One region of the Rhizobium sp. BT-226 genome, then DNA from elsewhere that is predicted to be linked to it. Evidence: predicted binding sites of a transcription regulator. Region 1 holds the regulator's gene; each other region holds the start of a gene.
The links. The regulator LexA, encoded in region 1, represses DNA repair genes until DNA is damaged. The targets are predictions, from matches to a motif close to TGTTCNNNNTGTGTTCNG.
Positions count from the first base shown of each region.

Region 2: a site for LexA is predicted at 3,741-3,758, ahead of OIU37_RS19465 (fibrinogen-binding protein). Genes of this name have one in related genera too.
Region 3: a site for LexA is predicted at 3,038-3,055, ahead of OIU37_RS25475 (helicase-related protein). Genes of this name have one in related genera too.
Region 4: a site for LexA is predicted at 3,314-3,331, ahead of OIU37_RS17135 (DNA recombination protein RmuC). Genes of this name have one in related genera too.

Region 1 covers NZ_JAOYTI010000001.1:280,355-286,245, forward strand. The annotation lists gene gltA (citrate synthase) at 1-55, opposite strand, end outside; gene OIU37_RS01620 (ComEC/Rec2 family competence protein) at 346-2,778, shown strand; gene lexA (transcriptional repressor LexA) at 2,759-3,478, opposite strand; gene OIU37_RS01630 (VOC family protein) at 3,674-4,570, shown strand; gene kdsA (3-deoxy-8-phosphooctulonate synthase) at 4,567-5,412, shown strand; gene eno (phosphopyruvate hydratase) at 5,550-5,891, shown strand, end outside.
Region 2 covers NZ_JAOYTI010000002.1:1,863,578-1,869,468, reverse strand. The annotation lists gene OIU37_RS19475 (type I secretion system permease/ATPase) at 1-568, opposite strand, end outside; gene OIU37_RS19470 (hypothetical protein) at 594-2,639, opposite strand; gene OIU37_RS19465 (fibrinogen-binding protein) at 2,782-3,729, opposite strand; gene OIU37_RS19460 (response regulator transcription factor) at 4,563-5,345, shown strand; gene OIU37_RS19455 (hypothetical protein) at 5,361-5,681, opposite strand.
Region 3 covers NZ_JAOYTI010000004.1:194,296-200,186, reverse strand. The annotation lists gene OIU37_RS25475 (helicase-related protein) at 1-2,874, opposite strand, end outside; gene OIU37_RS25470 (DUF3309 family protein) at 3,684-3,839, shown strand; gene OIU37_RS25465 (YMGG-like glycine zipper-containing protein) at 3,867-4,127, shown strand; gene OIU37_RS25460 (beta-ketoacyl-ACP reductase) at 4,613-5,338, opposite strand; gene OIU37_RS25455 (acetyl-CoA C-acetyltransferase) at 5,407-5,891, opposite strand, start outside.
Region 4 covers NZ_JAOYTI010000002.1:1,393,004-1,398,894, reverse strand. The annotation lists gene OIU37_RS17145 (methyl-accepting chemotaxis protein) at 1-704, opposite strand, end outside; gene OIU37_RS17140 (ribokinase) at 1,051-1,950, opposite strand; gene OIU37_RS17135 (DNA recombination protein RmuC) at 2,055-3,281, opposite strand; gene OIU37_RS17130 (globin-coupled sensor protein) at 3,489-4,985, shown strand; gene def (peptide deformylase) at 5,083-5,598, shown strand; gene OIU37_RS17120 (plasmid stabilization protein) at 5,662-5,891, shown strand, end outside.

The DNA.
Region 1 (5,891 bases):
CAGCAAGGTCGACAGACTTGTCACCGATTTTTATTGTAGCGCTTTGATCCGTCATGCTGATCCTCCGAAATGGCGGTGGCGCCATAAAAGCGCCATAGGGGTTAAGCGTCCTCACCGATAGCTATATGATCGCGAAGCTAATGCCAAGTTACCGTGATGGCATTTTGTGCATTGCGGTATCACCTTTTAGGCACTGCAGCGATGAGCCGCATGCATATCGGAAGCCGATGATTCGACTGGTCTTTTGGCGCTCGCGATTTTCCCTCATATTTCAATCGATTATGCTTGCCGGATTTGATTGGAGGTTGCATTCTGGCCGCCTTCGCAGCCGGGCTTGGGCGGTTCATGCAGGAGTTGACGACAGTCGAATTGCGGCCGGAAGCGGGCGAAGGCCCTGCCGACTCCTCCAGTTTTTCACCACCTGTCGTGGTGACGCGAGCGACAAGGACGCAGTCGGAGACACCATTGCGCCACCGGCTGCCGGCCGCAGCCTCGCAATTGCTGCGTGCCGGCATGCGCATGCTGGGCGAGGAGGTAGACCATGGCCGCCTGCTGCTGTTTTCGCCGGTCTTCCTCGGCGCCGGGTCAGCCGGCTGGTTTCTCGCGGCATCGGATTTTCCTCTCGTTGCATCACTGCTCTGCCTGTTGGCGCTGACCGTGGCGGTTCTCATCGCCGGCCGCAGCCGGGCGGCAGTGCGGGCAACGCTGCTGGCGCTTTCACTCGTGGCCTGCGGCATGGTCACGGCGCAGTTCGAGAGCCGGCGGGCTTCCACCGTGATCCTCGATTCCGCCGTGACGACGACGGTGACCGGCCGTGTCGAGCGGCGCGAAGGTGATGATCGCGGGCGGTGGCGCTACATTCTTGCCGTTACCGGCACTGAGGCGCCACAGGTGAAGCGGCCGCCGGACCGCATCACCGCAATCGCCCGCGGCGCGGACGTGGCCTTCGAGATCGGCGATATCATCACTGGCAGAGCGCGGCTGACGCCGCCGGCAGGCCCAGCGCTTCCCGGGCTCAACGACTTCTCCTTCGGTGCCTATTTCGATGGCATCGGCGCCAACGGCTTCTTCTACGGTGCGCCGACGAAGGTCGATGTGCAGGCAGGTCCGCAGGCGGCCAGATCGACGACCGAAGCGCTGCTGGAATGGCTCTACCGGCTGCGCAGCGGTATCGGCGACCGCATAAGGTCGATCCTGCCCGGCGACACCGGCGCTTTTGCCGCTGCTCTGGTGACGGACGAGCGGCGCGCCATCTCGGATGCGACGACGGAAGCGCTGCGCCAGTCCGGTCTGGCGCATATCATCGCCATCTCCGGTCTCAACATGGCGCTGTCGGCCGGAATCTTCTTCGTCGGCTTGCGGATGCTGCTCAGCCTCTTTCCCGGTGTCGCCGAGGCCTATCCGACGAAGAAGATTGCCGCCGCCGGCGCGCTCATCACCGTCACCGCCTATTTCCTGATCTCCGGCTTTGCGGTCTCTGCCGAACGCGCTTTCATCATGATGGCCATTATGTTGATCGCCGTCTTCTTCGACCGGCCGTCGATCAGCCTACGCAATGTCGCTCTCTCCGCGCACGTCATCATTGTCATTTCGCCGTCCGAGGTCTTGGGTCCGAGCTTCCAGATGTCTTTTGCCGCCACATTGGCGCTGGTCTCTGGCTATCAGCTGTGGAAGGATCGGCGGGTCCGCGAAAACGCTTTCCTGAAGCTGCCGATCATCAGGCCCTTCGTTACCGTTGCGGGCTTCTTCGGCGGCGTCTTCCTGACCTCGTTGATCGGCGGTTTTTCCACCGCGCTGTTTTCGATCGAGCATTTTCATCGCCTGACCGCCTACGGCCTGCCGGCAAATCTCGCGACAATGCCGATCATCTCCTTCATCATTATGCCGGCCGGCTTGCTGGCAATGCTGCTCATGCCTTTCGGCTTGGATGTTTGGGCCTGGAAGATCGTCGGATTCGGCCTCGATCTGGTGATCGCGGTCGCAAAGACGGTGTCCGGCTGGAATGGCAATATCGACGTCGGCCGCTTGCCCGCCTGGTATTTCACCGTCGCCGTGGCAGGCTTTCTGCTGCTGACGCTGCTCCGCACCCGGTTGCGCCATATCGGCACATCGATTATCGCGGTCGCGACGCTCATCCTGCTGCTTCTGCCGGTTCCCCGGCCGCCGGATCTGGTGATTTCGGAGGATGGTAGTCTCGTCGCAATCGTCGAGGCGGCGGCAATGGCTTCCAACCGTGAAAGACCGCCGGATTTCATCTTCGACCAGTGGCAGAGAGCGCTGGTCCTGCAGAAGCATGATCCGCCGAAGATGCTGGACGGTCCTGCTATCCCGCCGGAGGGAGAAGATCGCCGCGTCGGGCTTTCCCGCGATCAGCAAAACGAAGCAAGGACCGCGATGCGGGCCGCCGCAGCGGGCGGTGACGCAAACCGCTTTTCCTGCGTCAAGAAGGCCTGGTGCACATCAAGGCTTGGCAATGGTCAGGTGGTAACCGTCATCGACAATGCCGCCTATCTAGGCTCGGCATGCGACGCCGCCGATATCGTCGTGACGTCGGTCCGCCTTCGCTTAAACAGCTGCCGCTCAGGCGCGACGCTCTTCACCGGTGAGACGCTTCGCAGGAGCGGTTCCATCGAGTTGCGCTTCACGGATGCCGGCCCGGAGGTCGCAACCGCATTCGATGCATTGTCGCGGCCATGGATGCGCCATCGCGCCTATGACTGGCGCAGCAACAGTTTTACCGAAACCGGCCTGGCCAATGTCAGTGATAGCGGCGAATGAGGCCGACGAGTTTGCCCTGTACCTTGACGCGGTCCGGCCCGAAGATCCGGGTCTCGTACGCCGGGTTGGCGGCTTCTAGCGCGATCGAGGCGCCCTTGCGCCGGAAGCGCTTCAGCGTCGCTTCCTCGTCATCGACGAGGGCAACGACGATATCACCGGGACTTGCAGTGCTGCCGTTGCGGATGATCACGGTGTCGCCGTCGAAGATGCCGGCGTCGATCATCGAATCGCCCTTGACCTCCAGCGCGTAATGTTCACCGGAGCCGAGCATGTCGGCCGGAACGACGATGTCGTGGGTGTTGTTCTGGATCGCCGAGATCGGAACACCGGCAGCGATTCGGCCCATGACCGGCACGGAGACCGAATTGCCGTTGTCGGCGACGGGCTTTGCAGGAGCAGGGGCGGCGACCGGCTGTGGCTTGCCGAGGCTGCCCTCGATGACGCTCGGCGAAAAGCCGCGCCGGGGCTGGATACTGGGGCTGTAGGCCTCCGGAAGCTTGATGACCTCGAGCGCGCGGGCGCGGTTCGGTAGGCGGCGAATGAAGCCTCTCTCCTCGAGCGCTGTAATCAAGCGATGAATCCCGGACTTCGAGGCGAGGTCCAGGGCATCCTTCATCTCGTCGAAAGATGGCGGAACGCCGGATTCCTTCATGCGCTCATGAATGAAGAGGAGAAGCTCCTGTTGTTTGCGCGTGAGCATCGACGTTGTGACCTCGTGATTGAAACAAATCCAGAACAGACACTATATGTTCCATATGTGTTCCGCAAGTAGCTAAATTTCCGTAAAACTTGGCGCCAACTCGTTGAGATTTTTATTTTCATTCGCCGGATTGGGACACAAGTCTTGTATTGAAGGTCGCGCTGCACATCTCTTGACCTTTCCAGGAGGGACATGATGAACGAGCATTCCGCCAAACCGCACCCGCTGGATCATGTCGTGCTGCCGGTCGTCAATATCGATCTGGCGCGCGAAAGGCTCGGCAAGCTCGGCTTCACCGTTGCCTCCGATGCGCGCCATCCCTTCGGAACGGAGAATGCCTGCGTCTTTTTTGCCGATAAGACCTATCTGGAGCCGCTCGGGGTTGCGAGCGTCGAGGAGAGCGAGGCATCGGCGCGGCAAGGCAATGTCTTCACTGCCCGCAACCAGGCCTTCCGCTTCCGCTGCGGCGAGGAGGGGCTTTCGGGACTGGCCTTCGGCAGCAAGGCTGGCGGCATCGATCATCAAAACTTCGTCGGCAACGGATCGAGCGCCGGCGAGATGCTGCAGTTCACCCGGCCGATGACGATGCCGGACGGTTCCGAGACGATCGCCGGCTTCAAGCTGGCTTTTGCCGGCGACCTGCGCGCGCCTGATCTCCTGCTTTTCACCGTCGAGCGCGTCAATCCGCTGCCGGCCGACCGCGCCGCGCTTGAAACACATGCCAATGGCGTCACCGGCATAGTCGAGATCGCGCTTTGCACGCCGGAGCCGGCCGCCTTCGCTGCCTTCGTCAGCCTTGCCGTGGCGCAATCGGCAGTCGAGAAAACCGGTTTCGGCGTCAATATCGCGGCATCGAATGCCAAAATCAGCCTGATGACGCCAGAAGGGCTGGAGGCCTATTTCGACATTGGTGGCTCATCCGCCGATCGCGGCCTACGCGGCCGGGCAATCCTCTTCACTGTCGCCGATCTTGCCGTGACAGAAGCGCATTTGGCTGCTAACGGGGTGACATACACGCGCAAGAACAACCGCATTCTGGTGAAGCCCGCGCCCGGGCAGGGCACGCTCTTCGCCTTCGAGGAAACACGATGAGCACTGATACGAATTCCGAAGTCAGGATCGGCGAAGGCCAAGGCCAGGTCACCTTTTCCAATACCGGCCGCCTGTCGCTGATTGCCGGTCCATGCCAGATGGAGAGCCGCGACCACGCCTTCATGGTTGCCGGCACGCTGAAAGAGCTTTGCGGAAAGCTCGGCATCGGCCTCGTCTACAAGAGCTCCTTCGACAAGGCGAACCGGACCTCGCTGTCGGCCGAACGTGGTATCGGCATCGAAAAGGGCATGGAGGTCTTTGCCGACCTCAAGAAGGAATTCGGGTTTCCTGTCCTGACCGACGTCCATACCGCCGAGCAATGCGCGGAGGTGGCAAAGATCGTCGACGTCCTGCAGATTCCGGCCTTCCTTTGCCGCCAGACCGACCTCCTCATCGCCGCCGCCAAGACCGGCCGCGTCGTCAATGTCAAGAAGGGTCAGTTCCTCGCTCCCTGGGATATGAAGAACGTCTTGAAGAAGCTCAATGCCAGCGGCAATCCGAACGTGCTGCTGTGCGAGCGCGGCGCCTCCTTCGGTTACAATACGCTGGTCTCCGACATGCGCTCGCTGCCGATCATGGCGGCGATGGGCGCCCCCGTTATCTTCGATGCGACCCATTCCGTGGCGCAGCCGGGCGGGCAGGGCGAATCCTCCGGCGGTCAGCGGGAATTCGTGGAAACGCTGGCGCGCGCAGCGGTGGCTGCCGGCATTGCCGGTGTCTTCGTCGAAACCCATCAGGACCCCGACAATGCACCTTCCGACGGACCGAACATGGTCTACCTTAAGGACATGCCGCGACTTCTCGAAAAGCTGCTTGCCTTCGATGCGGTCGCCAAGGCTTGACGTTCAACAGCCTGACATGATCGTGCTATAGGCCGGGAAGGCTGGTTCGAAGGCTGGAAATTGCAGCATTGTAATTTGCACGTCTTCGATTAAGACAGGTTTCGAACGACTGATCACCCACCGAGCAGGAAGAACCCATGACTGCAATCACCGATATCATCGCCCGCGAGATTCTCGATAGCCGTGGCAACCCCACCGTCGAAGTCGATGTCTATCTCGAAGATGGCAGCATGGGCCGCGCGGCCGTTCCCTCGGGTGCCTCGACGGGCGCACATGAGGCGGTCGAACTGCGTGACGGCGGCAAGCGCTATCTGGGCAAGGGCGTCGAAAAGGCGGTCGAAGCCGCCAACACCGAGATCTTCGACGCGATCGGCGGCATCGACGCCGAAAATCAGATCCAGATCGACAACATCATGATCGAGCTCGACGGCACGCCGAACAAGTCGCGCCTCGGCGCCAACGCCATCCTCGGCGTGTCG
Region 2 (5,891 bases), on a different contig from region 1:
AACCGCCGCCACTTCCTCCGCCCCCGCCCCCGCCGCCCCCGGGATCGGAATCCTTGCCGTTTCCGCCGCCGCCGGTGCGCAGCCGCCTGTCGTTCTCTCTGATCGGACCGCTGTCGCCTTCGATGGTCTTGCCGAAAGGCATCGTCGGGCTCGATTTGAGCTCGGTCTTCTCTTTCGGCAGTTCGGGGGCCACCCGCGCTTCGATCTGCGGTGGGGCCGGCGCTTCCACCGGTTTTACTGTCGCCGGTGCCTGCACCGCCGCGACAGGAGGTGCCGTTTCCACTTTAGCTTCCGGCACCGCCGTCTTTTCCGGCGGGGGCGCCTGCGTTGCGCTTGCGCGTCCGATATCGGCAGCCTCGTTTGCCGCAGCTTTGGCTGTCTCCTTGCCGCCATCGGGAGACGAAGCAGCCGCACCGCTCAGCCTGCGAAGGTTCTCGACCGCCTCGTCGATCGCAGAGATGCAAAGATCGGTCATCTCCGCTTCCGAGGGCGCCGCGGAGGGAATATTGCCCGACCTCAGATCGAGGGCGCTGCCTGCCGCAAAGACTTGTTTCGAAATCTGGTTCATCGTGGTTCCTTCGCAATACTCAAGGTCACGCGACCATGGCTTGCATTACGTCGGCGGGATGCGTCGACGACCATGAAAAATCCTGCCCGGCATTGATGACGCCGTCACCACAATCGCAGCCTGCCGGATCGTCGTTGTCGAGAAAGGCGATGACCTCGTTGGCGAGCCTGTCGTCGGCCGGCTGCGGCTGTGTCGTGTCATGCTCCACCAGCCCGCCCTGAATGAGGATGGCGTCTGAATAGAGCTGGCCTGCCAGATAGGTCGTCTGGCCGAAACTGTCGTAGTCGACGATCTCGGCGATGTTGACGACCGCATTGCTGCCCGTGTCGATCGTAACCGTTGCATCGGGATTATTGTCGAGGAGCGTCGATGCCGCCTGGGTGACATCGTCGGAATCGCCGAGGATGCTGACCTGCTTTATAATTGTCATGTCATAGAGATTGCCGGTGATGTAGAGCACGTTCAGCCCGGCATATCCTTGGAAATTCGCATCGAACGACAGCCCCTCCGGCATATTGGGATCGCGATCTTCGATCGCCTTCTGCGTGTCGACCATGTAGTCGGGCATGGTCTCGAACGGGCCGCCCGTCCCGACATTGTGGATCGAGGCGAAATTCCAGATCAGGTTGTTGCCCGTTTGTATGTCGGCGCCGGGATCGAGGTCGCCCTCTGCCCGCACCCAGTCATTGTCGTAGAGCAGCGAGACCTGGGTGATGCTGTTGATATCGAGCACATTGCCGCCGATGATCACCAGATCATATTGCAGGCCCATCTGGAAAAAGGAGGAGAAATTGATCGAAGTATTGCCGCCCGTCAGAACCGTGGCTTCGGATCCCGAGGTGGTGACCGTCATCGTGTCGTTGTCGGTGACGAAGTGATACTGCTCGATCCACTGGACGAAGGAGACGTCGCCGTCGATGACGCTGACGCGCCAGCTGTTGGGGAACGTCGGATCGGCAGGATCGGGTTCGGCATAGCTCGATGCTTCGAAGGTGCTTTGTTCGAAAACGGCGATGTTCTTGGCGATCGTTCCGGCTTCCTCGGCCGAGTGACCGGATGAGCGCAGCGCCGAGGCGATCTCGTCATTGTCGCTGTAGACGAAGGCCTGGGACACCGCGTCGATCTGATGATAGTTGCCCATGACGGCGGTGACCGACGCAATGACGCCGGTATGGATCACGGAGGCGACGTTGACGACGACGTTCGCACCGGCGGTCACCTCAAGGCTGTTGCCGCTGGGGTCGTTCTGCTCGACGGATGTTTGGGTATCGTCGGGCTCTTCCGGGAGCTTGGCGAGACCGCGATCGGGCAGGAAGTCGTCGAGGAGCGGTATATCGGTCTCGGCCTTGCCGTTGACATAGACTTTGTCGTCAATGGGTTCGGTGGTGACGAACTGATGCGTCACGTCGCTATCGGGCGAGGTAGCCCCGCTATCCTCGGTATTGTTCTCGGTATTTCGGGCATTCTGGATATAGCTTTTGAGATCCTCAGCGATCTTCAGCGCGCCATCATAGGTATCGGTGCGGTGGAGGCTTGCAAAAGGCGTGAAGATCTCGGCCTTGGTGCTGAAATCCGCCAGCCGCTCGATGACGAAACTCGTGTCTCGAGGCGCATGGACGCCGTCCGTCATATCGAGATAGTCGTCGTCATAGAGGGCGTTGACCTGGAGGACATGACTGATCGCCGAACCAGGCCCGGCAAAGACTGTCAGTTCCGGCTCATCCGTGAACACGATATCCGTAGGATCGCCGAAATGCGGTAACGGGATGTCCTTTCCGGCAATCGCCGCCAGCTTCTCGAGGCTCTCCTCGAAGACGCGGCCAAAATGGCGCGTCGGGCCAAATTCGATTTCGTAGCTGCCGCTTTTGTAAATGATGCCCGGATCGTAGTCCTTGAGCTGGAGATCGGAAGAGAAGGCGGCGGTAAAGGCATCCTGAACCGGCAGAGCCGGTCCATCCGCGCCCGGTCCTGCGCCTTCGGCATAGTTGGTGCGTAACCTCATCTCGTCGGTCGTCATCTCGAAGAGACCGATGAAGTGCGCAATGATTTCCGAAATCTTCTCGATATGCATGGTTCGGCCCTCCCATTCGAAATGACGATCGGCCTTGGAGGCACCCGCCGGAAGGCGTGGTGTGGTCGTCAAATCGTTTTCAAGCAGTCAAACTGCACCGGCTTGAGCCGGTGCAGTTCGTCTTGGTCGCTGGAGGTCAGTGTCAGGTGCCGGTATCCTCGCCGACGTCGGAGGCATGAGAATTGCCGCCGATGACGCTGGAGTCGACTGTGTTGCTGAGCAGGTTCGCACCCTGAACGAGCTCGAGGTGGAAGCCGGAATTGGCAAGGATCGCCGAAGCATCGGCCGCGCTCGAACCAGCGGCGTCGTCGCCGGCCTTGAGATCCCAGCCTTTGCCGTCCATCTCCATGCCTTCTGCGCTGTCGGCGGTGCCGCCATTGGCATTCAGGTGGTTCTGAGCGCCTGCATTGTCCATCTTGGTGTTCCAGGCGCTATCCTGGTCAGCCAGATGGTTCGCCTGGACGGCGCTGAAGCCGCTGTCATTGCCTCCGCCGGTCAGCGAATTGTTCAGGATGCTGTCGACGTCGAGCGTGAAGGAGAAGTCGTCCCCGAGGTTGAAGGTGAGGTCGTGTCCGGCAACGCCGAGGTTGGAGTCCTTGACGTCCTCGATGACGGCGAAGTCTGTGTCCGTCTTGTTGAAGCTGTCGGAGGTGTTGAAGCTGTCGGAGACCGTCTTCGTATCCGTCTCCGTCACGGTCTTGATATCGGTGTCGGTCACGGTCTTCGTGTCGGTGTCCGTGATCGTCTTGGTGTCGGTGTCGTTATCGCTGTACGACTTGCTGTCATAGCTCCAGTCGTAATCGGTCTTGGTGTCGGTATCGGTGATCGTCGTAGTCTTGGTGCTCGTATCGTCGTCCGACTTGTAGCTCCAGTCGTATTCGTTGTCTCGGTTGTCGCCGTTGTTGGCGGAGACATCGATCTCGGCCTTGACGTCCACGTCGACGCTGTTGTCTTTATTGTCGCGATTGTCGCCATTGGCGACGCCGACATAACCGGTCGAGCCGTCGTCGACTTCAGTTGAATTGACAGCGCTGTTGGCAAAGCCGTCGGCAAGCGCCCCGGCCTTCGTGATTTCGATATCGTCAGACATTCAAGTTTCTCCAGAAAAAAACCGGAGCAGCTTTTCGAAATCCCTCTCATCTCAAATGGGATTTTACGCGCGCTCGCTCCGATGCGGTTAACATCGGCAGATGTATTCGATACTGATCATCTGCAGCTTCTTCGCGATTTGTTGATCAAACCGTTGGTATTGGGAGCGTACGTACTCAGTACAAGGCCGCACATATCCGGCTCCGAATCCTGAAAAGGATAGGGAGTAGTCAGGTGTTCTTTTCGTTGAGTTGCCCTATATGGAGGCCGTGTATCAAAAACGCATGCCGATACATGGCTTTTCCATGCCGCCACTTGGACGACGACCACAGAATGCTGGAAAGAATGTGGATCCGATAGATACCAATTCGGGCTAAGGCCGATTTGCCACGTCCGGCTAGCCCCTGTCGTTGGAGCGTTGAGACTTCTTCGGCCGGGGCGTCGCTAAGCTGCGAGAATCCAGGACTTCCGGCATTCGCCGCTGGGCTGAGGAGCAGCTTTCGACGTCTGCCTGTCTCATATCCGACACTTCATGCATGACGAAAATATAACAATCTGTACTGAAATATTACATTCAGCTCTCATCTATAGTGAGCGCAAATATAGCCTCGAAGTATATATCGCAGTAAGAATGCAACCAATGCTTGGTATCGTATCGTTTTTAGTCCGCTAAAACTAATTATTTTGGGCCATTTCCTTCCTTCTCAATCCGTATTAACATAATTAAGAAATGTCTAAAAAATAAAGCGATGACATCCGGGGTCGGCATTTCTTACTATCTAATACCCGCCATCGCACCAAGTTGAGTAAAGTGTAACGCTAGGGGAGGCGTATATGTTCATGACAGGCTCAGGAATGGAGAATGCGGACCAGGGAAGGAAGTTGAGTTCGTCCGGAGATACTATACTAGTGGTGGCCAAGGCGGATCTGTTTTCAGAATGCATGGTAGAAGCACTGGCAAAGAAATTTCCGAACTGTGAAGTGGCAAGCATAACGAGTACAAAGCCGATACTGGAAAAAGATGCCGGCGATCTGAAACTCGTTTTATTCTATCATATACCCGGCCCGGAGCTTCATGAAGCGCTGCAGGCTGCCCGCGAAAACCACCCTGAAACCTCGATCGGACTTGTCGTCGAAGCTATCGACATGCTCGAGCCCTATGTCAGCCGGCTGGTAGAAGCGCGGATCATCGATGGCGTCCTGCCACTCAACCTGCGGCTCGATGTCTTCATGGCTGCAGTGGATCTGCTGATGAAGGGCGGCGAACATTTTCCGTCAGCACTTCTCAATCGTCTTACCAACAAAAACGCCCAGCTGGAGCCTTCGCTCTATCAGACAAAATCGGTCGATGCGGCCCGCAGCAATGCGCTCAAGCTGAGACGCGACAGCATGTCCGCTTTGACCACCCGGGAGGTTCAGATCCTGGATCTCATATGCAAGGGCACGCAGAACAAGATCATTGCCGACAAGCTGCATCTTTCCGAAAATACCGTGAAGGTTCACGTCCGCAACATCTACAAGAAGATGAACGTCCGAAACCGCACGGAAGCTGCATCCCGTTTCTTCAACGAGCATCCCGCCGGTGATGACGATATGTCCGGCCGTTGGCGCAATTGATCTGACGCTTTTGCTTTAGATCGAGGGGCGCGCAAAGCAGCGCGATTTCTGTCCGAAGCCGCTTGGAGAGCAGATATAGGGCGCCGAGCCATGATAGGCTACGGTGCGGACCGTTGCCCCCGCCGGGCGCGCGGCCCGATTTGCCGGATAGGCATAGGCTTTGGAAACGCGCGGCGCCTCGACCACGGCGATATTCTTCTTCGCGACGACCGCGATATCGTCGCCGACGACCGTGCAGGCCGTCGGTCCGATCGCAAGAAGCGCCGTTCCCCAGGCAAACATCGCCGAGCGGATACGCCGGCCTTTCAGCTGCGCTGCATCTTGTTTTTTCAACATGCCAAAACCCCTCGCATATGGCGCTTCCGGATGCAAGACCGGCGGTGCAGTTGAGCTCGGCCAATCTCCCGCCTTCCCTTTTATATTAGCTGCATTGAGTGAAGCTTGAGCGGCAGGTGAAAGCTTTGTGGCGGAGAAGAGTTAAGTGTGATTAATCATTCGTTACCTTGAAGAATACTTGTGTAATTATTTTGGATACTAGAACGTTTT
Region 3 (5,891 bases), on a different contig from region 1:
GCCACGGCGTTCGCCATGCCCGCCGCGCCCCTGGCGCTGATTGTCGTTGCGACCGCCAAGACGCCACAGAAGAACCGGCTTCGGTTCCGTCGGCTCGCCGGCTTCCCCAGGAGCAAATCCTGCTTCCCCGGAAGCCGATACCGCTTCCACAGGAGCGGAGGTTTCCCCGGAAACAGAGGCTTCCGCCGGAGCAGATGCCTCGATCGCTTCGGCCGGAGCGGGGCTTTCAACCGCTTCCGCCACGGGCGCGTCGGCAACCGCCGAAGCCGCCTCGGTTACGGATGGCTCGGCAGCAGTCTCTTCCGCGGCGCCATCGGCATCGTCGTGATCGGCCTTCTCGGCTGTCTCTTCCGCAGGCGTTTGCGCACTGGCGGCAGGTACTGAGGCCGCATCCTGCGCCGCAAGATGGACCGATGCTTCTTCCGCCTTCACGGCATCGGCGCGATAGCCGAGACCCTTGAGGATTTCTTCCATGTCCTCGAGCGTCGCACCGAGGATCGACAGCATCGCCGTCGTCGTCGTGAAGCGGCGGCCATCATAAGCACCCTCCGGACGGTTGTTCTGACCAGGCTTCCATTGCAGCAGCGGACGGATGATATCGGCAAGCCGTTCCAGGATGTCGATACGCACGGCACGCTTGCCGAGGAAACGGAAGCCGGCGAGTTTGTAGAACATCCGCTCGAAGCTCGGATCGGTGACCACGGAGGTGCGGCCGGCGGCAAGCACGGGAATGAGATCGCCATAGCCCGGCTTGTCGAGACCGTCGTTCTTCAGCGCCCAGAGCAGCGTGATGAGCTCGGCCGGCGCCGGCTTCAGAAGTGCGGGAACGAAGATATGATAGGCGCCGAAACGCACGCCGTAGCGGCGCATGGAGGCACGGGCCTCCTGGTCCAGCGACTTCACCTCCTCGGTCACGTCGCGGCGGAACAGTACCCCGACATTCTCGACGAGCTGGAAGGCAAGCCCCTTGGCGAGACCCTGCAGGTCTTCGGCACGCGACAGATCGTCGAGCGGCTTCAGCACCGTGCTGATATGATGATTGACGAAGCGCTCGATGCGGGCGGCAACATGATCGCGGGCATTGCCCGTCAGTTGCTCGTCGGCCAGCAGAATCACGCGCGGACGCATGATGTGATCGCTGCCCGAAAGCCGCGCCACCGGGTCGCCCAGCCAACGGATCAGCCCATCCGAACCGATCACCAGATCGCTGTTGCCGGCGGCATGCATCCGGGCCGCGCGGGCTTCGAACTCGAGCCCGAGCGCCTTCTGCGACGCAGCCTGAACCGCCTTGGCATCCGGCCCGTCCGTTCCCGCCACCGGCGTGAAACGGAATCCGCTCAACTGCCCTACATGATGTCCTTCAACGAAGACATCGCCATTCACACTGATTTCAGCTTCCAGCATCGCATTCTCTCTCAGGCGCTTCATGAGCACAGATGTCCTGCGATCAACAAAGCGTTTCGTCAACCTTTCATGTAACGCGTCGGACAATCGATCTTCGATTTCCCGCGTCTTTTCCTGCCAGTGTGTCGGATCGGCAAGCCAACCGGGCCGATTCGAAACGTAGGTCCAGGTCCTTATCTGCGCGATTCGCGCCGAAAGCGTGTCAATTTCGCCATCTGTTCGATCGGAGCGATGAACCTGCTCCGCAAGAAACTGCTCATTCACCGTGCCATAGCGGACGAGATCGGAAAAGAGGGTCGAGATAAGATCGGCATGTTGTGCTGGGGTGATACGCCGATAGTCGGGAAGTGCGCAAGCCTCCCAAAGTTTTTCGACGCGCGCCGGCCTGTCGGCGAGATCGATGACCTCTGGATAACGCGAAAGCTGTTCCAGCGCCTGCTGGTCGACCGCAGGCAGCGCCCGCGTCAGCCCCGGCACGCGCGGTCCCGTCTCAAGGCTGGCGCGCAGCGATGCGATTGAAGAGAAGTCCATCTCGGTCGTTCGCCACTGCAAAACCTTGACGTTGTCGAACTCGTGGCCCTCGATGCGCTGCACCAGCTCCTCGTCGAAGGGCGAGACTTGCCCGGTGACGCCGAAGGTTCCGTCCCGCACATGCCGCCCGGCGCGCCCGGCGACCTGGCCGAGTTCGCCCGGATTGAGATTGCGAAACTGGTAACCGTCGAATTTCCGGTCCTGGGCAAAGGCGACGTGATCGACATCGAGGTTGAGGCCCATGCCGATCGCATCGGTCGCCACCAGATATTCGACGTCGCCGGCCTGATAGAGCGCCACCTGAGCATTGCGGGTGCGCGGGCTGAGCGCGCCGAGCACGACCGCCGCGCCGCCGCGCTGCCTGCGGATGAGCTCGGCGATGGCATAGACCTCGTCGGCGGAAAAGGCGACGATGGCCGAGCGCTGCGGCAGCCGTGTGATCTTCTTCTGCCCGGCATAGAAAAGATGCGAAAGCCGCGGCCGCTCGACGATAGTGATGCCGGGCAGGAGCTGCTGCAGGATCGGCCGCATCGTCGCCGCGCCGAGCAGCAGCGTTTCCTCGCGGCCGCGAAGATGCAGGATGCGGTCGGTGAAGATATGGCCGCGCTCGAGATCGCCGGCGAGCTGCACCTCGTCGATCGCGACGAAGGCGGCTCTGGTTTCGCGCGGCATCGCCTCGACAGTGCAGACGGAAAAACGCGCAGTGGGTGGCGAAATCTTTTCCTCGCCGGTGACCAGCGCCACATTCTGTGCGCCGACCTTCTCGACCACCCGCGTATAGACCTCGCGCGCCAGCAGCCGGAGCGGCAGGCCGATCACGCCCGTCCCGTGCGCGACCATGCGCTCGATGGCATAATGGGTCTTGCCGGTATTGGTCGGCCCGAGCACCGCGGTCACACCGCGCCCACTCAGAATCATCGGCTGCGAAGTCAGTGTCATGGGTCCATGCAAATGAGGCGGGGTGGCCCCAGGAAAATCTCGGCTCCTCGATGGGAGCTGGACAACAAATGGACAGCTACCGCCGCAAACGCAAGGGCAGATTTCAAAATGCCTCGGGGATTGCGACCTTTGCGAGTCGCCCGGAACGGCCGAATTTCCGATTCGGAACAGCGTGAGAACGAATCAGCGACGAATCGATGACTCCGGCTGATTCAGCTTTTGTTCACGGCTAAGTATTGATTTTGAATCACTTTTTCCCACTAAATGCTGAATCGCGAGACTCTCTCCTGTTCCCATTTTCGCCGTCGTAAGTGACGATCTTCGCCCGATCTCGAACAGGCGAAAATCCGCCCGAAATTAACCTCTCGACCAAAGCCGGAACGAATCGGAGACGAATCGCTGACGCTGGCATTTTCGCCTTTCGTTCACGGCCACATCTGGTAGCCTTATCAGGTCCAGGCCCTAGATGCGCATTGGCGGCAGATCGCCTCGCTCCACCTCGTCGTATCAGCATTAATCTTTCAGGCGCCGGATTCAGACAGCGTTAAGTCAGGGCGGCCAATTGTGGCGCGCCGATCAAAAACGGAACGAATCGCTGACGAATCGGCGACATCGCGATTTTCCCGCTTCGTTCACCGCAACATATTGTATTTAAATGTCTTTTTAACCATAGCGGCGTTTTTACGAGATGACGGAAATTAAACCGTGAATCAGGCTTCGACACATTTCCGGAGCTTAACCGGGAACAAAAATCGCCAATACGTGTTTCTCGTCCATCCAAATTGCGGATGAAATGAAGGAAACACACCATGCTTGGCACGATACTTCTTATTATCCTCATTCTGCTCTTGATCGGAGCCTTGCCGAATTGGGGTTACAGCCGTGGCTGGGGCTATGGACCTTCTGGCGGTTTGGGGCTAGTTCTCGTGATTATCATTATCCTTGTACTAATGGGCCGCATCTAAAGCCCAACTAACCTGGGGAGTTACGACATGATGAAGAAGATTGTTCTTATTGGTGCCCTCGTCGGCGCCTTGGCATCCTGCACAGCGACCGAGCAAGGTACGGCGATCGGTGCCGGCACCGGCGCGGTTATCGGCGGTGCCGTCACCAACAGCTGGGGTGGTGCCGCCGTCGGCGCCGTTGCCGGCGGTTTGACCGGCGCGCTGATCGGCCAGTCGGTCGAACGCCGCGGCTACTGCGTCTATCGCGACCGCTACGGCCGCCGCTACGAGGCCCGTTGCCGCTACTGATCGGCAAAGCATATCGGACTCCCAACGGGCGCTTCGGCGCCCGTTTTCTTTTGCCGGTCGCATCCGTCAACGAGACGTTGACAATCGGTTACGAAAGTCAAACCTACCACCGCCCAACGGGCAGGCACATATTTCCTTCAGAGCGCAACGGGCAGGCACAGCCGCCCGGCGCACCGGAAAGGAAACGCTTCCATGATTCAGATTTTGCTGAATTCCCTCGTCGCCGTTCTCATCGCGTCGGCTTTCCTGACGACCGCGATATCAGCCCTCGGCACCGATGATCCTTCGCTACGCAAAGTGCCGGCCAGAGCTCGGCCACAGCGACGTCCGAACACAGACCGCCGCTCTTGATCTTTCCGAAAACGCACCACTACACCGGCCACAACCGGCATCACGAGACGTTCAAAAAACAGCGATAGCGCGTCCTGCCGGACGCGCTGTCGCTTTGAATCTAATCTCTACCGTCGACTCGAAGACAGAAATACCTAGGCGAAGAACTGTCCGCCATTGGCCGTGAGCGTTGAACCGGTGATGAAGCCGGCGTCGTCGGAGACGAGGAAGGTGACGCAGCGCGCGATCTCTTCCGGTTCGCCGAGACGGCCGACCGGGATCTGCGGAATGATGCGTTCGTTCAGCACCTTCTCCGGCACGGCAAGCACCATTTCGGTTCCGATGTAACCGGGGCAAATAGCGTTGACGGTGATGTTCTTGGCAGCACCCTCCTGAGCCAGCGCCTTGGTGAAGCCGAGATCGCCCGCCTTGGCCGCCGAATAGTTCACCTGGCCCATCTGGCCCTTCTGCCCGTTGATCGACGAGATATTGACGATACGGCCGAAGCTGCGGTCACGCATGCCGGTCCAGACCTGATGCGTCATGTTGAAGAGGCCGGTGAGATTGGTATTGATCACCTCATGCCACTGCTGCGGCGTCATCTTGTGGAACATCGCGTCGCGGGTGATGCCGGCATTGTTGACGAGGATTTCGACCGGCCCGATCTCGCGTTCGACCCTGGTGATCCCCTCGCCGCAGGCAGCGTAGTCCGAAACATCCCATTTGAACACCGCAACACCGGTGACGTCATGGAAGGCTTTGGCCTTCTCGTCATTGCCGGCATAAGTGGCTGCAACCCTGTATCCGGCGTTTTTCAGCGCCATGGATATTGCTGCGCCGATGCCGCGCGTACCCCCAGTGACCAGAGCCACTCTGCTCATGTTCCGCTCCCCTTGTGTTTTCGCCCGCTCGTGGCGGGATCTTCAATCGAATATGGATCGTATGCTATTTAAAGCGCTTCAAAGCACATGGCCACACCCATGCCGCCGCCGATGCAAAGCGTGGCGAGACCCTTCTTGGCGCCGCGGCGCTTCATTTCGAACAGCAGCGTGTTGAGAACGCGCGCACCCGAGGCGCCGATCGGATGGCCGATCGCGATCGCTCCGCCATTGACGTTGACGATCGACGGATCCCACCCGAGATCCTTGGTGACGGCGCAGGCTTGCGCCGCGAAGGCCTCGTTGGCTTCGACGAGATCGAGATCGTTGACCGACCAGCCGGCCTTTTCGAGCGCCTTGCGCGAAGCCGGGATCGGTCCGGTGCCCATGATCTGCGGATCGACACCCGCCGTTGCCCAGGAAACGATGCGGGCGAGCGGCTGGATGCCGCGCCGGACTGCCTCAGCTTCGCTCATCAGCACCGCCGCAGCGGCACCGTCGTTAAGGCCGGACGCGTTCGCGGCCGTGACCGTGCCATCCTTGTCGAAGGCCGGCC
Region 4 (5,891 bases), on a different contig from region 1:
GACAGCAGCGTGACGCGGCCCGAACCGAAGGGATGCAGCGCCTGCAGCTTGTCGGTCAGCGACTTCAGCGAAATGTCGACGCCGCCGACGCCGATCATCTTACCATCAGACATGACCGGATAGGCAATCGAGGTCAGCAGCGTTGGCACGTCGGTTCCTTCGGCCATATAGGGCGTGGTGATCGCGCCCTTGCCGCTGTCGGCGGCGAGCTTCCACCATGCGGCGGTATAATCATTGTCGAAGGTCGAATATTGGATGCCGCCGTCCTTGGTCTTCGACCAGTAAGGCGTGAAGGCGCCATTCTTGTTCGTGCCTTCGTCATTGTTGTTGGCGATCTCGGTGCTCTTGCCGTCAAGCGCGCCGAGCTGCTCGCAGAACCAGCTGCCGAAGGCGAAGGCATTCTGCTCGAGATTGGCCTTCAGCACATTGATCATGCCCTTGCGATCGAGCGACTTACCTTCATGGCCGCGGCCGATGACGCCCGACATGGTGCGCGCGGCGCTGGCAAGCTCGCCGACATTGGCGGCGATTTCATTGGCGATCGATTTTGCTTCGAGGTTGGCCTGATCCATGGTCAGCGTCTGGACGCGATCCCGGGTCTGCCCGATGAGGAAAAAGTTCGAAACGATGAGAACAAGTGCGATGGCGATGCCGGTGATGACGATGAGTTTCGCGGCAAGCGATTTCATGCGAAAAATGAACATGGGGTCCTCGGGCAAGGATGCGCCGAACGGGCATTCTCCGGCGCAGGAGCAAAGGCTTCGCCCCGTCATGGAGCCGCCGCCTACAGCGCCGCGCGTCTTTTCAGACGCGCAAAGGACGCTGTAGCACTTTGAAACGCTGCATAATTTTATCCTTAAATCGATTCCGATTTAAGGAATTATGCAGTGACGGCCGGATTCCAGAAGGAGGGAGGCGCCGGCGGCCATGAGGAACATCGCCGGAAATCTCTTAAATTTGAATGAAACTCTATCGAACGGGGCCAAGAAAATCGCCGGAACGCCCTGAATTACAGGGAGTTTTGCCGGCGGCTTCGCAAAGAGACGCGGACTATATCCTGTCTGCGACTTCCTCGCTCAAAGGGATCGAAGGTTGCGCCCCGGCCTTGAGGCATGCGAGCGAACCGGCAACCGCCGCACGGCGTAGCGCCGAGACAAAATCGAGGCCGTCGTCGAGGCTGGCGGCGAAATAGCCGCAGAAAGTGTCTCCGGCGCCAACCGTATCGACAGGTTCGATCTTGAGACCCTGCGCTCGTGAAATTGCACCGTCGCGGATGGCGATGACCCCGTCGGCGCCGAGCGTCACGATCAGCGTCTGGCCCGTCTCCGCATGCAGGCGCACAAGGGCGGCCTCGCGCGCTGCGGCGTCCATGCCCTCCTGCCCGGCGAGCCGCTCGAACTCGGTCTCGTTGGCGATGACGATATCGGCGAGCCGGCCGAGGCGGGCCGCATCGGGGATCAGCGGCGCGAGGTTGAGGATGCTGGTGACGCCCTTGGCGCGGGCGGCCGACAGCGCGCGTTCGACGGCGGCAGCCGGCACTTCGAGCTGCAGCATCAGGATATCGCCTTCGTTCATGCGGCCGATCGCCGTCTCGGCATCGGCGGGCGCGACGAAGCCATTGGCGCCGGGAACGACGGCAATCATGTTTTCGCCGTCGCCGCCGACAAGGATCAGCGCCGTACCTGTGGGACCGTCGACATGTTTGATCAGAGAAAGGTCGGTGCCTGCATCATCGAGCAGGGCAAGCGCCTCCGCAGCGAAGGCATCCTTGCCGACGGCGCCGGCCATATGCACGTAACGTCCGGCGCGGCGCGCTGCCAGCGCCTGGTTGGCGCCCTTGCCGCCGGCGGCCGTGGCAAAGCCGTTGCCGGCCACCGTCTCGCCGGGCTTCGGCAGGCGCTCGGTCGTGGCGATGAGATCCATGTTGATGGACCCGAAAACTGTGATCATGAATGTGTCCCGTCTTCTAGAGCATGATGCCGAAAAGTGTGATCGGTTTTCGCACGACATCATGCTCCTAGTGCTTCATGCGGGCGAGACACTGCCCGAAGCGGTCACTCCTCGTCAACCACCCGGAGCTTGAGAAGGCCGGTGCGGCTTTCGACCGATTTGACCGCGGCTTCGCCGTCGCGGGCGGTTTTTGCATCGCCGCCCCCCGCCTCGAATTCCAGCGCTTCGATCCTGGCGCCGCGCTTGGTGAGCTTGTCGGCTGACGTGACCACCATGTCGATATCCTTCTGCGCCATGGCGAAATGGCCCTGCAGTTTGCGCACCCGCTCATCGAGGCGGCTGAGATCGTCCATCAGGATCGCCACTTCGCCCTGGATTAGATGCGCCTGCGCCCGCATGCGCTGGTCCTTAAGCACGGCCTGGATGACCTGGATCGACAGCATCAGCAGCGACGGCGAGACGATGACGATGCGTGCGCGATGCGCCTTCTGCACCACCGGCTCGAAGTGCTCGTGGATCTCGGCGAAGATCGATTCTGACGGCACGAAGAGAAAGGCCGTATCCTGGGTTTCGCCCTGGATCAGATATTTCTCGGAAATGTCCCTTATGTGGACCTCCATGTCGCGGCGGAACTGCTGGCCGGCGATCTTGCCGGCCTCGGGACTGCCGGCGTCGCGGATCGCGTTCCAGGCTTCGAGCGGAAATTTCGCGTCGATCACCAGCGGCGGCGCGCCGTTCGGCATGCGGATCGTGCAGTCCGGCCTCGAACCGTTGGACAGCGTCTGCTGGAAGGCGTAGGCGCCCATCGGCAGACCGTCGGCGACGATCGTTTCCATCCTGGACTGGCCGAAGGCGCCGCGCGTCTGCTTGTTGGACAAAATGGCCTGCAGCCCGACGACATCCTTGGCGAGCGTCTGGATATTGTTCTGCGCGGCATCGATGACCGCCAGCCGCTCCTGCAGCCGCTGCAGGTTCTCATGCGTCGATTTCGTCTGCTCGGTGATCGTCGAGCTGACGCGCTGCGACATGCCGTCGAGGCGTTGGCTGATCGTCTGGTTGAGTTCGCTCTGCCGTGCGCCGAAGACCTCGGTCATCGCCGCGATGCGGCCCTGCATCTCCGCCTGGATCTTCAAAAGCTCGGCCATCCGCGCTTCGTTTTCCTGAGCACGAAAGCTCGCTTCCTCCGCCTGCTCGCGGCGAAGGCTGGCGCCGCGCAGCAGAAGCACGATCACCAGCAGGGCGAGGGCGGCGAGAACGGCGCCGATAAGCGCCAGCATGGCCGGGCTGATCGAGGCAAGGGCAAGAGAGAGCGATTCGGAATGGATGGTCATGCCGCAAGCATAACAGAAGAAATGGCGATATATAGATCAAAACGTGAACGGAATGGGTGGGCCTCAATATCCTCGCAAGCGACCGCTCTTCCTCGCTCGGGGCAGAAGAAATCGTCGTCCGATTTAACGATTGCTCAACCATATTGGCCAAAACCTGCGGCGCAGAAATTCCTTCCCGCGCGCGTCGCGCCAAGTACAGAGATCTCCATGACCGCCCAGCAGACCGACAGTGCCCTCAGGCAGCGCCTCGATTTCATCGAACTGGATGAGGCAGCGCGCAAGTCGATGCGGGATCTGCGCCCGGTCATATCAGAGCTGATCGGTGGCGCCCTCGATAAATTCTACGCCAAGATCGCCAAGACCCCGGCTGTCGCGGGCTTCTTCGCCGATAAGAACCATGTCGGCCACGCCAAGAAGCGCCAGCAGGACCATTGGGCCAATCTCGCCGGCGGCGCGTTCGACGAGAGCTATGTCAACGGCGTGACCGCGGTCGGCCGCACCCATGCCCGTATCGGGCTGGAGCCGCGCTGGTATATTGGCGGTTACGCCATCGTCATGTCCGAACTAGTCAAGGGCATCATGGAGAAGCAATGGCCGTCGATCTTCGCGCGCCGAGAGGGCAAGGCATTGGCCGAGGAGCTGTCGGCCGTCATCAAGGCCGGCATGCTCGACATGGATTATTCCATCTCGGTCTATCTCGAGACGCTCGAAGCCAAGCGTCAGGCACTGGAGGAGGAACGCGCTCAGGCCGAATCCGACCAGGCGATCGCGCTGGAGCAGCTGCGCCGCGGCCTGGAAGCGCTGTCGAACGGCGATCTCGAGGCCACCCTGCCGTCCGATCTGCCGGGCAATTTCCGGCAGATGGCCGAGGATTACAACCGCGCCGTCAGGGCGCTAAGCCAGTCCTTTGCCTCCGTGCGTGAGACCTCAGGCCATATCATGAGCGGCGCCGACGTCATTTCCAAGGCAACCAACGATCTGGCGCTGCGCACTGCGCAGCAGGCGGCAGGCGTCGAGGAGAGCTCGGCCGCCCTGCAGCAGCTTTCTGTCAGCGTCGGCCAGACGGCCGCCAATGCCGAGAAGGCGTCGGACGCCGTGCGCGAGACGCAAGAGAAGGCGAAGAACTCCGGCGAACTCGTCACCAGCGCCGTCTCGGCGATGGCCGGCATCGAGAAATCCTCGACCGGGATCTCCAAGATCATCGGCGTCATCGATGAGATCGCCTTCCAAACCAATCTGCTGGCGCTGAACGCCGGCGTTGAGGCGGCCCGTGCCGGCGATGCCGGCAAGGGTTTTGCCGTCGTCGCCCAGGAAGTCCGCCAGCTCGCCCAGCGCACCGCGGAAGCGGCCAAGGAGATCAAGAACCTGATCTCGCAGAGCTCGACACAGGTCAATCAGGGCGTCGGCATCGTCTCCAGCACCGGCGAGGCGCTGAACGACATGATTAGCCGCATCGACATCATCAACCGTTTCGTCGCCGATATCGCCGCCGCCGCCCGCGATCAGGCGACCGGCGTCAACGAGGTCAGCATCGCCGTCCGCAACATGGGTGCGATCACCCAGCAGAATTCGGACATGGTCGAGCACTCTTCAGCGGAAACCCGCCGCCTCAAGGATGAGGTGGAGACCCTGATCGAGCTGCTGCGGCGCTTCCGCGCCCGGCCGGAGGGCCGTTCAGCCGGTGCGGCCCTCCGGGCAGCCTGAGGGGAATATGGCGAAATTCCGGGCGGGGATGCAAAAAAGCGTATTCCCCGCCTGCCGGATAATTCCATAGTCGGAAAAGATGGGTTATGGGAACGCCATGACCATCAAGCCACTCATCATTCTTCCCGATCCCGTTCTCCGCCAGCTGTCCAAGCCGATCGAGCGGGTGGACTCCGACCTGCAGCGTCTTGCCGACGATATGCTGGAAACCATGTACGACGCGCCGGGCATCGGCCTTGCGGCGATCCAGATCGGCGTGCCGCGCCGCATGCTCGTTATCGACATCTCGCGCGAAGGCGAGGAAAAGCAGCCGCAGGTCTTCATCAATCCGGAGATCGTCAAATCCTCCGACGAGCGCTCCGTCTATGAGGAAGGCTGTCTTTCGATTCCGGACTATTATGCCGAGGTCGAGCGCCCGGCTGTCGTCTCGGTCAAATATCTCGACCGAAACGGCAAGGAACAGACCGTGGAAGCCGACGGCCTGCTCGCCACCTGCCTGCAGCACGAGATCGACCACCTGAACGGCGTGCTCTTCATCGACTATATTTCGCGGCTGAAGCGGGAGATGGTGATCAAGAAATTCACCAAGGCGGCGAAGTCGAAGGCGCTCTGACGCGGCGTTGAAAATTCATTGGCGAGACACTATGATATCATTGATATCATAGTGAGGTGCCGAATGGGTGATTTTCTGATCAGAAACATTTCCGAAGCATTGAAGCGAGACATTGCGCAATCGGCCCAGCGCAGCGGAAACAGTCTTTCTGACGAGGCCAAGGAGCTTTTGCGCGAAGCACTGAAAAGAAAAGCCGAAGCAAAGCCCGAGACTTTGTCGGCGTATGACGCGATACGTGCCGCTTTCGTCAGCGAAAACGCGGTAGACGATGAATTTGCTGCAATCATGGACGA